Regions from separate parts of the Mycobacterium paraseoulense genome, predicted to be linked through region 2. Evidence: predicted binding sites of a transcription regulator. Region 2 holds the regulator's gene; the other holds the start of a gene.
The links. The regulator LexA, encoded in region 2, represses DNA repair genes until DNA is damaged. The targets are predictions, from matches to a motif close to CGAACANNTGTTCG.
Positions count from the first base shown of each region.

Region 1: a site for LexA is predicted at 3,200-3,213, ahead of ruvC (crossover junction endodeoxyribonuclease RuvC). Genes of this name have one in related genera too.

Region 1 is NZ_AP022619.1:67,557-75,417, reverse strand. It holds gene G6N51_RS00420 (hypothetical protein) at 52-720, opposite strand; gene ruvB (Holliday junction branch migration DNA helicase RuvB) at 977-2,035, opposite strand; gene ruvA (Holliday junction branch migration protein RuvA) at 2,032-2,631, opposite strand; gene ruvC (crossover junction endodeoxyribonuclease RuvC) at 2,628-3,182, opposite strand; gene G6N51_RS00400 (DUF4178 domain-containing protein) at 3,363-3,977, shown strand; gene G6N51_RS00395 (DUF2617 family protein) at 3,988-4,491, shown strand; gene G6N51_RS00390 (DUF4247 domain-containing protein) at 4,488-4,919, shown strand; gene G6N51_RS00385 (DUF350 domain-containing protein) at 4,954-5,409, shown strand; gene G6N51_RS00380 (polyamine aminopropyltransferase) at 5,406-7,004, shown strand; gene G6N51_RS00375 (YebC/PmpR family DNA-binding transcriptional regulator) at 7,016-7,771, opposite strand.
Region 2 is NZ_AP022619.1:5,980,988-5,988,848, reverse strand. It holds gene G6N51_RS28185 (peroxynitrite isomerase) at 1-256, opposite strand, end outside; gene nrdR (transcriptional regulator NrdR) at 295-759, opposite strand; gene G6N51_RS28175 (LysM peptidoglycan-binding domain-containing protein) at 870-1,364, opposite strand; gene lexA (transcriptional repressor LexA) at 1,653-2,351, shown strand; gene G6N51_RS28165 (LGFP repeat-containing protein) at 2,376-4,610, opposite strand; gene G6N51_RS28160 (acyl-CoA dehydrogenase family protein) at 5,184-6,344, opposite strand; gene hflX (GTPase HflX) at 6,438-7,859, opposite strand.

The sequences.
Region 1 (7,861 bases), 5.9 Mb from region 2:
GAAAAGGTGCCGGCAGCCTTGGCTGCCGGCACCTCCCGCGTGACTGGGTAACTACACGCCGGCGTGGTGGTGCCGGTGGAACAGGCCGCCGCCGGCGCGCCGGCCGAACAAGCCGCGCCCGCGGGGCTCGGCTTCCGCCCGGTCCGTGCGTGCCGCGGTCACGCCGCGCGTCTCGTCGTACACGGCGGGTTCACCCGCCGGCACGGCGTCGGCCGCCACCGCCGGTTCCCTCATTACGTCTCGCGCGTGCCGAACCGCCAGGCGCCCCACCGCGGCCCCGCCCAGGAACACGATCAACGCGCCCAGCCCGGTGAAGTAGGTGACCTCGAGCAGGGTGCGTTTGAGGTCCGTCGCGGCCATCGGTTGGCCGACGTCGCCGATGCCCAGTGTCGGCGCGAAGGCGCGGCCGACGACGAACCAGGCGCCGGCAACGACCGCCAGCCAGCCACCGAGCACCGCGTTGGCGCGGTTGCCGGAGAGAAGCACCAGCAGGCCGGCCGCCGCGGCAGCGGCGCCGGGGAGCACCTCGAGCCAACCCTTGGCCGCGGTCCACGTCCACGCCGGATCGGCCGTGTAGGCCCAGTCGATGTTGGCCCCGAAGAACGGCACCAATGCGCCCCAGGCCCCCAGAAGGATCAGAAGTAGCCCCGTCAGCGCGCCGCGGGAACGTGGCATGTACAGCGCGCGGGGGCGTTCGTAGTCGTGGCGCGTGGTCCTCATGAGAATCTCCTTCAACGGATATTGCTGCTGTGACCCTGGTTACCCGGCGGGGCCCACGCATAACCGACCGCTGACCACCTAGGTGTTTGCTGTGCGACCCGGACTGCGGCACGACTGGCGTGGTCCGCGAGGTGTTATCCCTGGTGGCGGCTTCTTGAGCGGGCCGGAGTCGGGGCGAACGCCCCTTCGGGCGATTGCTCACCCGGCAGGTCACGATTTGATAATGGTCGTTGATAATGGTCGCGACCCGCTGAGGCTAGTCGAACAGGCCGACCTGCCCCAGCCCCGTGAACCCGGCCGGGGGGCTCATGCCCAAGTGCGTCCACGCCTGTGCGGTGGCCACCCGGCCGCGCGGCGTCCGGGCGACCATCCCGGCGCGGACCAGGAACGGCTCGCACACCTCCTCGACGGTGGCGGCCTCCTCGCCGACGGCCACGGCCAGCGTCGAAACCCCGACCGGCCCGCCGCCGAAGCTGCGGGTCAGCGCCGACAACACCGCCCGGTCCAGCCGGTCCAGACCGAGTTCGTCGACGTCGTAGACCGCCAGCGCCGACTTGGCCACGTCGCGGGTGATCACCCCGTCGGCGCGGACCTCGGCGAAGTCGCGGACCCGGCGCAGCAGCCGGTTGGCGATTCGCGGCGTGCCGCGCGAGCGCCGGGCGATCTCTTCGGCCGCCTCCGCGCCCAGCTCGATGCCAAGAATGCCGGCGGAGCGGGCGAGCACCAGCTCCAACTCGGCGGGCTCGTAGAAGTCCATGTGCGCGGTGAAGCCGAACCGGTCGCGCAGCGGGCCAGTCAGCGCGCCGGACCGCGTGGTGGCGCCGACCAGGGTGAAGGGCGCCACCTCCAGCGGTATCGACGTCGCGCCGGGACCCTTGCCGACCACCACGTCGACCCGGAAGTCCTCCATGGCCAGGTAGAGCATCTCCTCCGCGGGCCGGGCGATGCGGTGAATCTCGTCGATGAACAGCACGTCGTGCTCGACCAGGTTGGACAGCATGGCGGCCAGGTCACCGGCGCGTTCCAGGGCCGGACCGGACGTGACCCGCAACGACGACCCGAGCTCGGCGGCGATGATCATGGCCAGCGACGTCTTGCCCAGCCCGGGCGGACCCGAGAGCAGGATGTGATCCGGTGTGCCGCCGCGGTTCTTGGCCCCCTCGATCACCAGCTGGAGCTGTTCGCGCACCCGCGGCTGGCCGATGAATTCCCCCAGCGAGCGCGGCCGCAGGCTGACGTCGATGTCGCCCTCCCCGACGGCCAGGGCAGGGGACAGCTCGCGGTCGGCGAAGTCGTCGTCGCCGGCGCGGGTCATCGGGACTTACCCAGCGTCGACAGGGCCGCGCGCAGGGCACCCGACGTCGTCGCGTCCGGCTCGGCGGCCAGCACCTTGTCGGTCGCCTCTTCGGCCTGCTTGACCGCGAAGCCCAGGCCCACCAGGGCCTCCACCACCGGCCCCCGCACGGCATGCCCGTTCACCGCCGACGCGCCGCCCGGTGCGCCCGCCGCGCCGGCACCGACCTTGTCGCGCAGCTCGAGCACCATCCGTTCGGCGCCGCGCTTGCCGATGCCGGGCACCCGGGTCAGCGCGGTGACATCGCCGTCGTGCAGCACCTGCCGCAGCGCCGCGGCGTCGTGCACGGCCAGCGTCGCCATCGCCAGGCGCGGCCCGACGCCCGACACCGTCAGCAGCGTCAGGAACAGGTCGCGGCTGTCGGAGTCGGGGAACCCGTAGAGCGTCATCGAGTCCTCGCGGACCACCATCGCGGTGATCAGCCGGGCCTCGGTCCCCGTGCGCAGCGTCGCCAGCGTCGACGGTGTCGCGTTCACCCGGTAGCCGACGCCGGCCGCCTCGATCACCGCGTGATCGAGCGCCACCTCGAGCACCTCGCCGCGCACCGAGGCGATCACCGAGCGGCCTTCAGCTTGGCCAGATACGCCTGACGTTGCCGCGCCGCCAGCGCCTCGGCCGCCGCCATCCGGGCCATCATCGGCGCCCTCCAGCAATGACAGATCGCCAGGGCCAGCGCGTCGGCGGCGTCGGCCGGCGTCGGCTTGGCTTGCAGCGCAAGGATTTTCGTGACCATCGCGGTAACCTGAGCTTTGTCCGCGGCGCCGTTGCCGGTGACGGCGGCCTTGACCTCGCTGGGCGTGTGGAAGTGCACATCGATGCCGCGTTTGGCCGCTGCCAGCGCGACCACCCCGCCGGCCTGTGCGGTGCCCATCACCGTCGACACGTTCAGCTGGGAGAACACCCGCTCGATCGCCACGACGTCCGGTTGATGGGTGGCCAGCCAATGCTCGACGGCGTCGCTGATGGCCAGCAACCTCCTGGCCAGCGGTGCATCCGACGGGGTCCGCACCACGTCGACGTCCAGCGCGACCACGTTGCGCCCGCGCCCGCTTTCCACGACCGATAATCCGCATCGGGTCAGCCCGGGGTCGACGCCCATCACCCGCATTGCCCGCTCCCACCTGTAGAACAGCTGTTCGATACCCTAGCGGTCGCGACCGACGGCTCCGCGGAGGACACGCGGCGCCGCCGCCCAATTCGTGTAGGGACGTTACAGCGCCGAATCCACCGAAAAGCTGTTAGCTTTAGCCGACGTTCGCTCGAGCAAGGTGGCAACGGAAGGGTTCGCGTGGGATCACTGCTGGTCGTTATCGCGATCGTGCTGTTCATCGCGTCCATCGTCGTCCTCGTCATCGCTTTGCGGCGCCCCAAGCAGCCGGGCCCGCCGCGCGGGCGCCAGGACCCCCTTTCGTTCAACGCGATGCCGGAGTTCGGCCCCCGCCAGCTCGGGCCCGGCGCCATCGTCAGCTACGGCGGCGTCGACTACGTGGTCCGCGGATCGGTGACGTACCGCGAGGGCCCGTTCGTGTGGTGGGAGCACCTGCTCGAGGGCGGCGACCAGCCGATCTGGTTCAGTGTCGAGGAGGACGACGGGCGCCTCGAGCTGGCGATGTGGGTCAGCCGCAAGGACGTTGGGCTGCAGCCGGGTGACTCCTACGTCGTCGACGGGGTGACGTTCCACGAGTCCGAACGCGGTCGCGCCTCGTTCACCACCGAGGGCACCACGGGCCTGCCGGCGGGCGGCGAGATGGAGTTCGTCGACTGCGCCAACGCCGACGAGTCGGCGCTGCTCTCGTTCGAGCGCTGGGCGCCGGGCATGCCGTGGGAGGTTTCGACCGGCAAGCCCGTGCTGGCCGGCGAACTGACCGTGTATCCGGCACCCCCGCCCTCGTCGTCCTCCTAGGAGCGCGTCGGTGCCGCTTCATCAGCTCGCCGTAGCGCCCTCGGACGTCTCCGGGCAAAACCTTGGACTCGCGCTCAACGTGCCCGCACCGCCGCCGCTGGCAACATCCGCGCTGACGCACCCCGCCGGCGGCGCGCTGTTGCTCGGGGTCCTCGGCGCGTCGCACGTCGTGACGGTCGAACACGCCGCGGGCCGGTTCTCCGAGGAGGTCTCGTGCACGGCACGCGGCCACGGCGTCGACCTGCCGGAGCGCACGACCGCGCCCGGCTACTCGCTGGAATCCCGCGTCGATCGGTACGACGAGGCGACCTTCCGGCGCGTCGCGCGTGACCTTCGAGGCCGGTGCGCGCGGGAAAAGGGTTGGCTCGGCGGCTCTTTCCCCGGTGACGACGCCGCGCTGACCGCGTTGGCCGCCGAACCCGACGGCACCGGCTGGCGCTGGCAGACCTGGCACCTGTACCCGGCGGGCAACGGCGGCACGGTGGTCCACACGGCGAGCCGGTGGCAGCCGTGAGCCGCAACCGCCTGTTCGTGATCGCCGGCGCGCTGGCCGTGGCCGCCGTCGCCTGCCTCGTTCCCGGAATCATCCTGCTGCAGAAGAACATCGGCTCCTACATCGCCGGCCACTATCACGCGTACTCCCACGACGCGAACGGCACACGCTACGAATGCAGCGGCCCACCCGACGACGTGGCCGACACGCTCGCCGAGTACCAGGCCCCCCAGGCCCGCGCCGCCAACGGCGACAACGAGTACCTGCGCTACAGCAACAACATCGTGATCGTCGGCCCCGACGGCAATCGCCCGTGCAGCATCCGCCTGGAAGGCCTGAACGCCGGGTACAGCCACGGCGCCTTCATATTCCTCGGGCCCGGCTTCACCCCCGGCTCCCCCTCGGGCGGCGCCGGAGGCACCCCGGGTGGCCCCGGCGGAACCAAGTGACGTCTAGCCGATAGAAACCGCAAAGGAGACAACCATGTACCTCGCCGTCGAGATCGGCACCGTCGACCTCAATCCCGTCCTGAAAGGCGCAGTCGCGACGATCCTCTACTTCTGCGTCGGCATGGGCGTACTTCTCGTCGGGTTCTACGCGGTCGACGTATTGACCCCGGGCAATCTGCGTCGGCTGGTGTTCATCGACCGCCGCCCCAACGCCGTCATCGTCGCCGGTGCGATGTACATCGCCCTGACCGTCGTCATCATCACCGCCATCTCGAACAGCTATAGCCAGCTGGGCCAGGGGCTCGTCGGCGTGGCCGTATATGGGCTGATGGGCGTGATCCTGCTCGGAATAGCCCTGCTCGCAATGCATCTGCTGATACCGGGCAGTTTTCACGAGCACATCGACGAGCCCGAGCTGCATCCGGGATCGTTCGCCGTGGCGCTGATATTGCTCGCCGTGGGAGGGGTCACGGCCGCCGCGGTGTCATGACATCCGTTGAGCTGCCGGCGTCAGAGGTGAACCGGCCCGCGGAGCCTCCGGCGCGCTGGCGGGCCGTGCTGCTGGCCGCGGTCGCCGCGTGCGCGGCGTCCGGCATCGTCTACGAACTCGCGCTGCTGACGCTGGCGGCCAGCCTCAACGGCGGCGGCATCGTCGCCACGTCGCTGATCGTCGCGGGCTACATCGCCGCGCTCGGGGTGGGCGCCCTCGTGGTCAAGCCGCTGCTGGCGCACGCGGCGATCGCCTTCGTCGCGGTGGAGGTGTTGCTGAGCATCGTCGGCGGCTTGTCGGCGGCGGCGCTGTACACGGCGTTCGCCTTCATCGACGACGAGTCGATGTGGATGCTGGCGGTCAGCACCGCCCTGATCGGGGGGCTGGTCGGCGCCGAGGTGCCGCTGCTGATGACCATGCTGCAGCGCGGGCGCATGGCCCCCGATGCGGATCACGCGGCCGACACCGGCCGGACCCTGGCCGACCTGAACGCCGCCGACTACCTCGGCGCGCTGCTGGGCGGCCTGGTCTGGCCGTTCCTGCTGCTGCCGCAGCTGGGCATGATCCGCGGCGCGGCGGCCACCGGCATCGTCAATCTCCTGGCCGCGGCCGTCGTGGCGGCCTTTGTGCTCCGCCGAATCGTGCCCACCCGACAACTCCTGACGGCGCTGTGCGCGCTCGCCGCGGCGCTCGCGCTGCTGGCCACGCTGCTGGCGCGGTCGGCCGACATCGAGACGACGAGCAGGCAGCGGCTCTACGCCGACCCGATCATCGCCTACCAGCACTCGGCCTACCAGGAGATAGTGGTCACCCAGCGGGGTAACGACATGCGCCTTTACCTCGACGGTGGCCTGCAGTTCTCCACCCGCGACGAGTACCGCTACACCGAAAGCCTGGTCTACCCCGCGCTCGGGGCCGGCGCCCGATCGGTCCTCGTCCTCGGGGGCGGCGACGGCCTGGTGGCCCGCGAACTGCTGCGTCAGCCGGGCATTGCCCGGATCGTGCAGGTGGAACTCGACCCCGCGGTGATCCAGCTGGCGCGCACCACCATGCGCAGGACCAACGGCGGTTCGCTGGACAGCCCGCGGGTCAAGGTGGTGATCGACGACGCGATGCGCTGGTTGCGCACGCCGCACCCGGACGTCGTCCCGGCCGGTGGCTTCGACGCGGTGATCGTCGACCTCCCCGACCCCGACACCCCGGTCCTGGGCCGGCTGTATTCGACCGAGTTCTACGCGCTGGTCGGGCACGCGCTGGCCGCCGACGGGCTCATGGTGGTCCAGTCGGGCAGCCCGTTCTCGACGCAGACGGCGTTCTGGCGCACCGCGTCGTCAATCCGCGCGGCCGGCTACGCGGTGACGCCCTACCACGTCTACGTGCCCACGTTCGGTGACTGGGGTTTCGCGCTGGCGCGCCGCGGGGCCGGCGCGCCCACGCCCACCGTGCCGCCCAACGCGCCCCCGCTGCGCTTCCTCAATCAGCACGTCCTCGACGCCGCCACGGTGTTTCCCGACGACACCCGACCCCGCCCGCTCGAGCCCTCCACGCTGGACAATCCGCGCATCGTGGACGACATGCGGCACGGCTACGACTAGTTCTGGTGGCGTCAGTCCTCGTCGAGAGCGGCCAACACTTCGTCGGACAAATCGACGTTGGTCCACACGTTTTGCACGTCGTCGCTGTCCTCCAGGGCGTCGACGAGCTTGAATACTTTCCGGGCGCCGTCGACGTCCACCGGCACGCTCACCGACGGCTGGAAGCTGGCCTCGGCCGACTCGTAGTCGATGCCGGCATCTTGCAGAGCCGTCCGCACCGCGACCAGATCCGTTGGCTCCGAGATGACTTCGAAGCTGTCACCCAGGTCGTTGACGTCCTCGGCGCCGGCGTCCAGCACGGCGGCCAGCACGTCGTCCTCGGACAGGCCGTTCTTTTCCAGGGTGACCACGCCCTTGCGGGTGAATAGATACGACACCGAGCCCGGATCGGCCATGGTGCCGCCGTTGCGGGTCACAGCCACCCGGACCTCGCCGGCCGCGCGGTTGCGGTTGTCGGTCAGGCATTCGATCAGCACCGCCACGCCGTTGGGCCCGTAGCCCTCGTACATGATCGTCTGGTAGTCGGCGCCGCCGGCTTCCTCGCCGGCGCCGCGCTTGCGGGCACGCTCGATGTTGTCGTTGGGCACCGAGGTCTTCTTCGCCTTCTGGATGGCGTCATACAGCGTCGGGTTGCCCGCCGGATCCCCGCCGCCGGTACGGGCGGCGACTTCGATGTTCTTGATCAGCCGGGCGAACTCCTTGCCTCGGCGCGCGTCCTTGACGGCCTTCTGGTGCTTGGTGGTGGCCCACTTGGAATGGCCGCTCATCGGTGTCTCTTACCTCTTCTGTCTTGGAAAGATCGCCAGACGAGTCTACGTGCACGGTCGGCGCCGCCCCCGCGTCCGTTCCCCCTGCGG
Region 2 (7,861 bases):
GATGGGCCAGGACCAGTTCGACGTGACCGGGCTGCGGCGCGCGCAGGTATCCGGTCTCTGCGTGCAACGGCTTGCCGTCGGCCGGCGCCCTGGTCTTTTGCGCGTACGCCAGAAACGGCTTGCCGACGTGGGAGAAGACCACTTCCTCCAGGTAGTCGAAGGGCTGGATTGTCGGGTACTCGCCCGACCCCCGGCCGGCCCAGGTCCCGAGGAGTGGTGCCAGGGCCGCGAGGTCGGGATGCAAGTCGATAGGCATGAAAACGAGCCTAGGCCCGGACGGCGTGGGCCGGGTCGTCAGCTCGGGGTGGTGACCTGGCGGTGTTCGCGCAGCGCCTGAATCTCGCGCTCGAAATCGTCCGCGGACTCAAACGAGCGATACACCGAAGCGAACCGCAGGTAGGCCACCTCGTCGAGGTCGCGCAGCGGACCGAGGATGGCCAGCCCGACCTCGTGGCTCGCGACCTCCGGGGACCCCGCGGCGCGCACGGCGTCCTCGACCTGTTGGGCGAGCAGGTTCAGCGCGTCGTCGTCCACCTGCCGGCCCTGGCAGGCCCGGCGGACACCGCTGATGACCTTCTCCCTGCTGAAGGGCTCGGTGACTCCGCTGCGTTTGACCACGGCCAGCACCGCGGTCTCCACGGTGGTGAAACGCCGTCCGCACTCGGGGCACGATCGGCGGCGCCGGATGGCCTGCCCCTCATCGGTTTCCCTCGAGTCGATCACCCGGGAATCGGGATGACGGCAGAACGGGCAATGCATGACCGCTCCTTCGCCGTGCCGACTACCAGGTACCGCAGCACTTCGAGCGTACCCGTGCGCTTACCCGCACGCGCATACGCGGCCGATAAGCGGTCCCGGCACGGCGGTCCTCAGCCGACCGGGGCGATCAGGGTCTGACCGGCCACCACACTCGGCGAGTTCATGTCGTTGAGCTCGCGGATGCGGTCGGCCACCTGGCGGGCCGGCGCGTCGGGCGCCACCCGGTGCGCGACGTCCTGCAGCGACTCCCCCGCCTCGACGCGCACGACGGCCAGCCGGTCGGGCACGTGCGCTCCCGAACTCCCGGAGGCGCCGTTGAGCACCTGACCGACATTCCCTACGAGGCCCAGCCACAGAGTGATCGCACCGGCGGCCAGCGCCAGCCAGACGGTGGTGGCCACCGTGACGGGACGCTTGCGGTGCGGCGCGGCGGACATCGCGACGCCCGTGCCGCGGTAGCGCATGGGCGCGCCCGCCGGTCGCGACGGGACGGGGCGGCGCGAACGGGCCAGCGCGTCCCGGCCGTAGCCGAGGCCCTCCACCGGTCCGTTGACCGGACGCCGGGGGCTGCTGGTACGCGGCGCCAGCGTGTGGATGGTTGTCATCTGCGTTCCTCCGGTCAACTAGATTCGCTCAGCTGTTCGACTGTATCGCTCGTGTGTTCGAAATCCGAACATGTGAGCGAAGCGTGTCGCACGAGTCGAACGCTAGACCACGCCACCGACAAGTCCGTGGTCCCCAGAGCTGACATGCGGCTGAAATACCCGATCCGCCGAAGAGTTACACCTTTGTGATTAACGATGTCGATGGCGATTTTGTGCCCGTCCGCCACGGCGACACGCCAGTCGAACACATGTTTGATTCTTGGGCGCGGTGGGGCTACATTCAGTGCCATGAGCGACAGCAACGACACCTCATCGGCCGGCGCGGGCGGTCGACTGCACGCCGTCGATTCATCACTGACCGAACGGCAGCGCACCATCTTGAACGTCATCCGCGCGTCGGTCACGAACCGCGGCTACCCGCCGAGCATCCGGGAGATCGGCGACGCCGTCGGCCTGACGTCGACATCGTCGGTGGCTCATCAACTGCGCACCCTGGAACGCAAGGGATACCTGCGTCGCGACGCGAACCGCCCCCGGGCGGTGGACGTCCGCGGCGCCGATGACGACGTGGCGGCGCCGGCCACCGACGTCGCCGGGTCGGACGCCCTGCCGGAGCCGACCTTCGTCCCGGTCCTGGGGCGCATCGCGGCCGGTGGGCCCATCCTCGCCGAGGAAGCCGTCGAGGACGTCTTCCCGCTGCCGCGCGAGCTGGTCGGCGAGGGCACGCTGTTCCTGCTCAAGGTCGTCGGCGACTCGATGATCGAGGCGGCGATCTGCGACGGCGACTGGGTGGTGGTGCGACAGCAGAACGTCGCCGACAACGGCGACATCGTCGCGGCCATGATCGACGGGGAAGCCACCGTCAAGACGTTCAAGCGGGCGGGCGGTCAGGTGTGGCTGATGCCGCACAACCCCGCGTTCGATCCGATTCCCGGCAATGACGCGACCGTGCTCGGCAAGGTCGTCACGGTGATCCGCAAGGTCTAGCCCCGTGGCGCGACCCCGCCCGGCTCAGTCCGCCTTGACGAAGCCGTTGGCCTGGGCCACTTCCTCACTGGACAGCCAGATTTCGGCGAGCGTGTCGTGGTAGAGCTCGCTGCCCGGCGTGTAGTACAGCCCGAAGCGGGCGCTCGCCTTGATCGGGTATCCGTCGGGCGCCTGGTAGGGATCGTCGAGCGGTAGGTGGATGGTCGGGCGCCCGGCCGGCCCGGCCCCCGCGCCGCTGTCTTCGTCGTCCGCGGCCGCGTGCCGCCCCCCGCGCTGCTCGGATGGGGTGACCGCCGGCGCGGGCGCTTCCGCATCCGTGGCGGCGGCCTCGGCCTCGGCCTCGACCTCGGCGACGTCCGCGGGCACGTGCGCCACCGCGATGTCCGGATACTCCGCCTCGGGCGCGGCGGCCTCGGCTGCACCGCCGTCGAATCCGGCGTCCGCAGGCGCGTGCGGCACGGCGACATCCCGGTACTCGGCCTCCAGATACTCGTCGTCGGCGTGGTCGTCGGCGTGGTCGGCGGGCTCGTGCTCATCGCCGGCGTACTCGGCGTCGGCGTAATTCGCATCGGCGTAGTCGGACTCGCCGTACTCGGACTCGCCGTATTCGGATCCGGCGTATTCGGCCTCTATTTCGGGGTAGCCGGCCTCCGACAGGGCCGCAGGCGAGACGACGGAGAAGGAGTCGGTGTCCACCGCGTCGGGGTCCTCCTGCTCGCCCGCGAATGGACCCTCGTCCGCGCCGCCGCGCCGCCAGCTGACCCGCCCGGCGGCCTCGGCTTCGGGGGCCCCCACCTGGTGGCCGAACTGTTCGGTGGTGACGTCCTCGTGCCCCCAATGCTGGTCGCCCACGGCGTCGTACCCGCCGGCGAAGTCGGGGTGCGGCTCGTAGTCGGCATCCTCCTGCGCGGCACGACGCCGACGCCACCCGAAGGCCAGCAGCCCCGCCAATACGATCAGCACGACCACCGGAATGACGGCCAGCAACCACCACGACTGCCACGTGAACTTCTTGGGATGGGCCGGCATCGCCGAATTACTCGGCTGGTTCTGGCCCGACACCTGCAGGCCGGACAGCAACGGCGCGAGGTTGGCCGGTTCCGTGCTGAACGTGTTCTTCGCCCGGTTCCAGGAGATCTTGCCGCCGGCGAACTGCTGGGAGACGACGTCGCCGTCGAGGGCCTGGTCAGCGACGGGAGCGCCCAGCTTGCCGGCCGGCCCGCGGAGCTTGTCCCACGCCGCCTTCATGGCCCCGCGCACCACGAACGCGCCGTGCTCCGAAGTCCAGAAGATCACCGGCTTGTCAGCACCGGAGAAGGTGACGACGCGGCTGGACGGGATGCCGCCGTCGGACTCGGTGGCGGTGGGGAATCCCAGGTCGCTGCCGGCGGGTCCGCCCAGCGACTCGTACTTGGCCAGGATGTTGCTTTCGACGGCGTTCGCGCCGGTGGCCGGGCTGAAGTACACCTTTCCGTTAGCGAAGTCCTGGGCGATCCCGTCGCCGCCGATCGGATACTGCGCGCCCTTCTTGACCCCCAACGGCCCATTGGGGCCGCCGGCGGCACGCCATGCCATGTTGATGGCCGCGGTGGGGTCGATCGCCACCTGCAGGCCCTTCAGCTGGTCGGCCAAAGCCGGGGGCTCGGTGGTGAACTGCTTCGTCTGCCTGTTCCACGAGACCTGGCCGCCGCTGAACTTCTGGGCGGACACCTCGCCGTTGTAGGTTTCGTCGCCGACCGGGACCCCGAGCACGCCGCCCGAACTGCCGAGCTTGTCCCACGCGGCGTTGATCGCGCCGCGCACGACGAACGCCCCGTGGTCGGGCGTCCAGAAGATCACCGGCTTGTCGCTCGCCGAGAAGGTGGCCACCCGGCTGTCGGGTCCGGCCAGGCCGGGCACTTCGTTGATGGCCGGGAAACCCAGATCGCTGCCGGCGGGGCCGCCCAGCATCTCGTATTTGTCCAGGATGGGCCCGTAGACGAATTTGGCGCCGGTCGCCGGGGTGAAGAACATCTTGCCGCCGTCGAAGTCGAGCGCGAAACCGTCGCCGGCCGGGTACACATCGCCCTTGCGGGCGCCCAGAGGCGAACCGTCACCGCCGGCCTTCTCCCACGCCGCCATCATGGCCGCCTCGGCGTCGCCGATGGGGGACGCCGCTGCGGGGGGCGCCAGCAAGGCGGCGGCGGCAATTGCCGCGGCGGTCAAGCTGACCAGCGCGCTCCCGACCAGCCTGCGCATGTGACCTCTCTGCCCGTTCACCAAGCCTCCCAGCCGACGGCTATTCCCCTATCAGCGGCTACGCCCGCGCCTGCACAGCCGGCGAGCGAGCCGCGGTACCACCGCGGGGAAACAACCCCGTTCCGAACCGCATTTTTGCCGGGCTCGCATAACTTTGCTCCCGCCAACGAAAAATGCGAAGTCAGATCACGAATATTACAAAAACGGATACCACGCCGATGTCGAAATGATGCCGAGCCACGCTCAAATCGCGGCCAACCGCACCGTCGCTCGCGCGATGTTCGGATAATCGTGTCGAAACCCGCAGCCGACAACCGCGTGTGCAATAAGCAACGGCCGCCGTCCTGCGTGACGACCGGGCGCCCGCAGGCGGTGCCGAACTTCACCAGGTACCCGGCGGCGTCATGCTTTTCGGCTCGGCAGTCGGCCATTACCCGGGCGACGTACCCGAAACACATGTCCCGACGGTACGTGAGGCCATTAACTCTTTCACGATCTACCCGAGAAAACCGGCCGCGTGGCGGGCACCGATCGGGTTTGCCGTAACCGTGCGAATTGGCCGGCCGATCGCGTTGTCGACCAACGGTGTTTGGGCTAGACCCCCAGGCTGCGGCCGATGATCTCTTTCATGATCTCGGTCGTACCGCCGTAGATGGTCTGCACCCGCGCGTCCAGATAGGCACGGGCGACGGGGTATTCGCGCATGTAGCCGTAACCGCCGTGCAGTTGTAGGCACCGGTCGATCAGGTGTACCTGCTTTTCGGTGGAGTACCACTTGGCCATCGCCGCTTGCTCGGCGGTCAGCTTCTTGTCCAGGTGCAGCCGGATGAACTCGTCGACCATCATGCGCACCACGGTGGCTTCGGTCGCCAGCTCGGCAAGCACGAAACGGCTGTTCTGGAAGCTGCCGATCGGCTTGTTAAATGCCTTGCGCTCCTTGGTGTATTGCAGCGTCTGCTCGAGCACCTGCTCCATCGCCGCGGCCGCCATGATGGCGATCGAGATGCGTTCCTGCGGAAGGTTCTGCATCAGGTAGATGAACCCCAAGCCCTCCTGCCCCAGCAGGTTTTCGGCGGGCACCTTGACATCGGTGAACGACAATTCGGCGGTGTCCTGTGCGTCCAGCCCGATCTTGTCCAAGTGGCGGCCGCGTTCGAAGCCCTCCATGCCGCGTTCGACCACGAGCAACGAAAAGCCCTGCGCCCCTTTGTCGGGATCGGTCTGCGCGACCACGATCACCAAGTCGGAGTTGATTCCGTTGGTGATGAACGTCTTTGCGCCGTTGAGCACGTAGTGGTCACCCTGCTTGACCGCGCGGGTCTTGATGCCCTGCAAGTCGCTGCCGGTTCCGGGTTCGGTCATCGCGATCGCGGTGATGAGCTCGCCGGTGCAGAACTTCGGCAGCCAGCGCTGCTTCTGCTCCTCGGTAGCCAGGGCCAGCAGGTACGGCGCCACGATGTCGTTGTGCAGGCCGAAACCGATGCCGCTGTAGCGGCCGGCGGTGGTCTCCTCGGTGATGATCGTGTTGTACCGGAAGTCGGAGTTACCGCCGCCGCCGTATTCCTCGGGCACCGCCATGCCGAGGAAGCCCTGCTTGCCGGCTTCGAGCCACACGCCCCGGTCGACGATCTTCGCCTTCTCCCATTCGTCGTGATGGGGCGCGACATGACGATCGAGGAAGGCCCGATAGGACTCGCGGAACAGCTCGTGCTCCGGCTCGAAAAGCGTGCGCTGGTACTTGACGGCACTGCCCATGTGGATGACCTCCGGCGGCTGGGAACTCTGTCGCCCAACATATACCAACCAGACGGTTGGTCGGCAGACGGCGGGGTCGGGCCGCCGCGGAGATCAGCGGGCGGCGAACTCTTGCAGGCGCCCGGCCAGCGCCACCGGGACCCGGGCCTTGATCCGGGTGCCGTCGGGGTGGTGCTCCTGCTGCTGCACGCGCCCGTCGGCGTGCAGCCGCGCCACCAGGTCGCCGCGGTGGTACGGAATCACCACGTCCACGGCCGTGTCGGTGGGAACGGCGAGCTCCCCCATCCGGCGCCGAAGCGCGTCGATGCCCTCGCCCGTCCGCGCCGAGACGAACACCGCGCCGGGCAGCGCGTGCCGAAGCTTGGCCAGGGTCAGCCCGCTGGCGGCGTCGACCTTGTTCACCACCAGCAGCTCGGGCGGCGGGTCGCCGTGATGGTCGGCGATGACCTCGGAGATCACCTCGCGCACCGCGTTGATCTGGGCCAGCGGGTTGGCGTCCGAGCCGTCGACAACGTGCAGCAACAGGTCGGCGTCGACGACCTCCTCCAGCGTCGAGCGGAACGCCTCGACCAGCTGGGTGGGCAGGTGGCGGACGAACCCGACGGTGTCGGTGAGCACCAAAGGGCGACCATCGGAGAACTCGGCGCGGCGGGTGGTGGGCTCCAGCGTGGCGAACAGCGCGTCCTGCACCAGGACCCCCGCCCCGGTCAGCGCGTTGAGCAGGCTCGACTTGCCGGCATTGGTGTAGCCGACGATGGCGATCGAGGGCACGTCGCTGGCCAGGCGCCGGCTGCGCTGGGTGTCGCGGACCTGCTTCATGTCCTTGATCTCGCGGCGCAGCTTGGACATTCGTTCGCGGATGCGGCGGCGGTCGGTCTCGATCTTGGTCTCACCGGGACCGCGCAGGCCCACGCCTCCCCCGCTGCCGCCCGCGCGGCCACCGGCCTGCCGGGACATCGACTCACCCCAGCCGCGCAGCCGGGGCAGCATGTACTCCATCTGGGCCAGCGACACCTGCGCCTTGCCCTCCCGGCTGGTGGCGTGCTGGGCGAAGATGTCCAGAATCAGCGCGGTGCGGTCGATGACCTTGACCTTCACCGCCTTCTCCAGCGCGGTCAGCTGCGCCGGCGACAGTTCACCGTCGCAGATCACCGTGTCGGCGCCGGTCGCCAGCACCACTTCGCGGAGCTCCTGGGCCTTGCCCGAGCCGATGTAGGTCGACGGGTCGGGCTTGTCGCGGCGCTGGATGAGGCCTTCGAGCACCTGCGAGCCGGCGGTCTCGGCGAGGGCGGCCAGCTCGGCCATGCTGGCCTCGCTGTCGGCGGCGGTGCCGTCGGTCCACACGCCGACCAGCACGACGCGTTCCAGCCGCAGCTGGCGGTACTCGACTTCGGAGACGTCGGCGAGTTCGGTGGACAGTCCGGCGACGCGGCGCAGCGCGGACCGTTCTTCCAGGGCGAGTTCGCCGGTGCTTGGCTCCGCAGGAGCGTGAGTTTGGAATTCAGGTTGTGTCATAG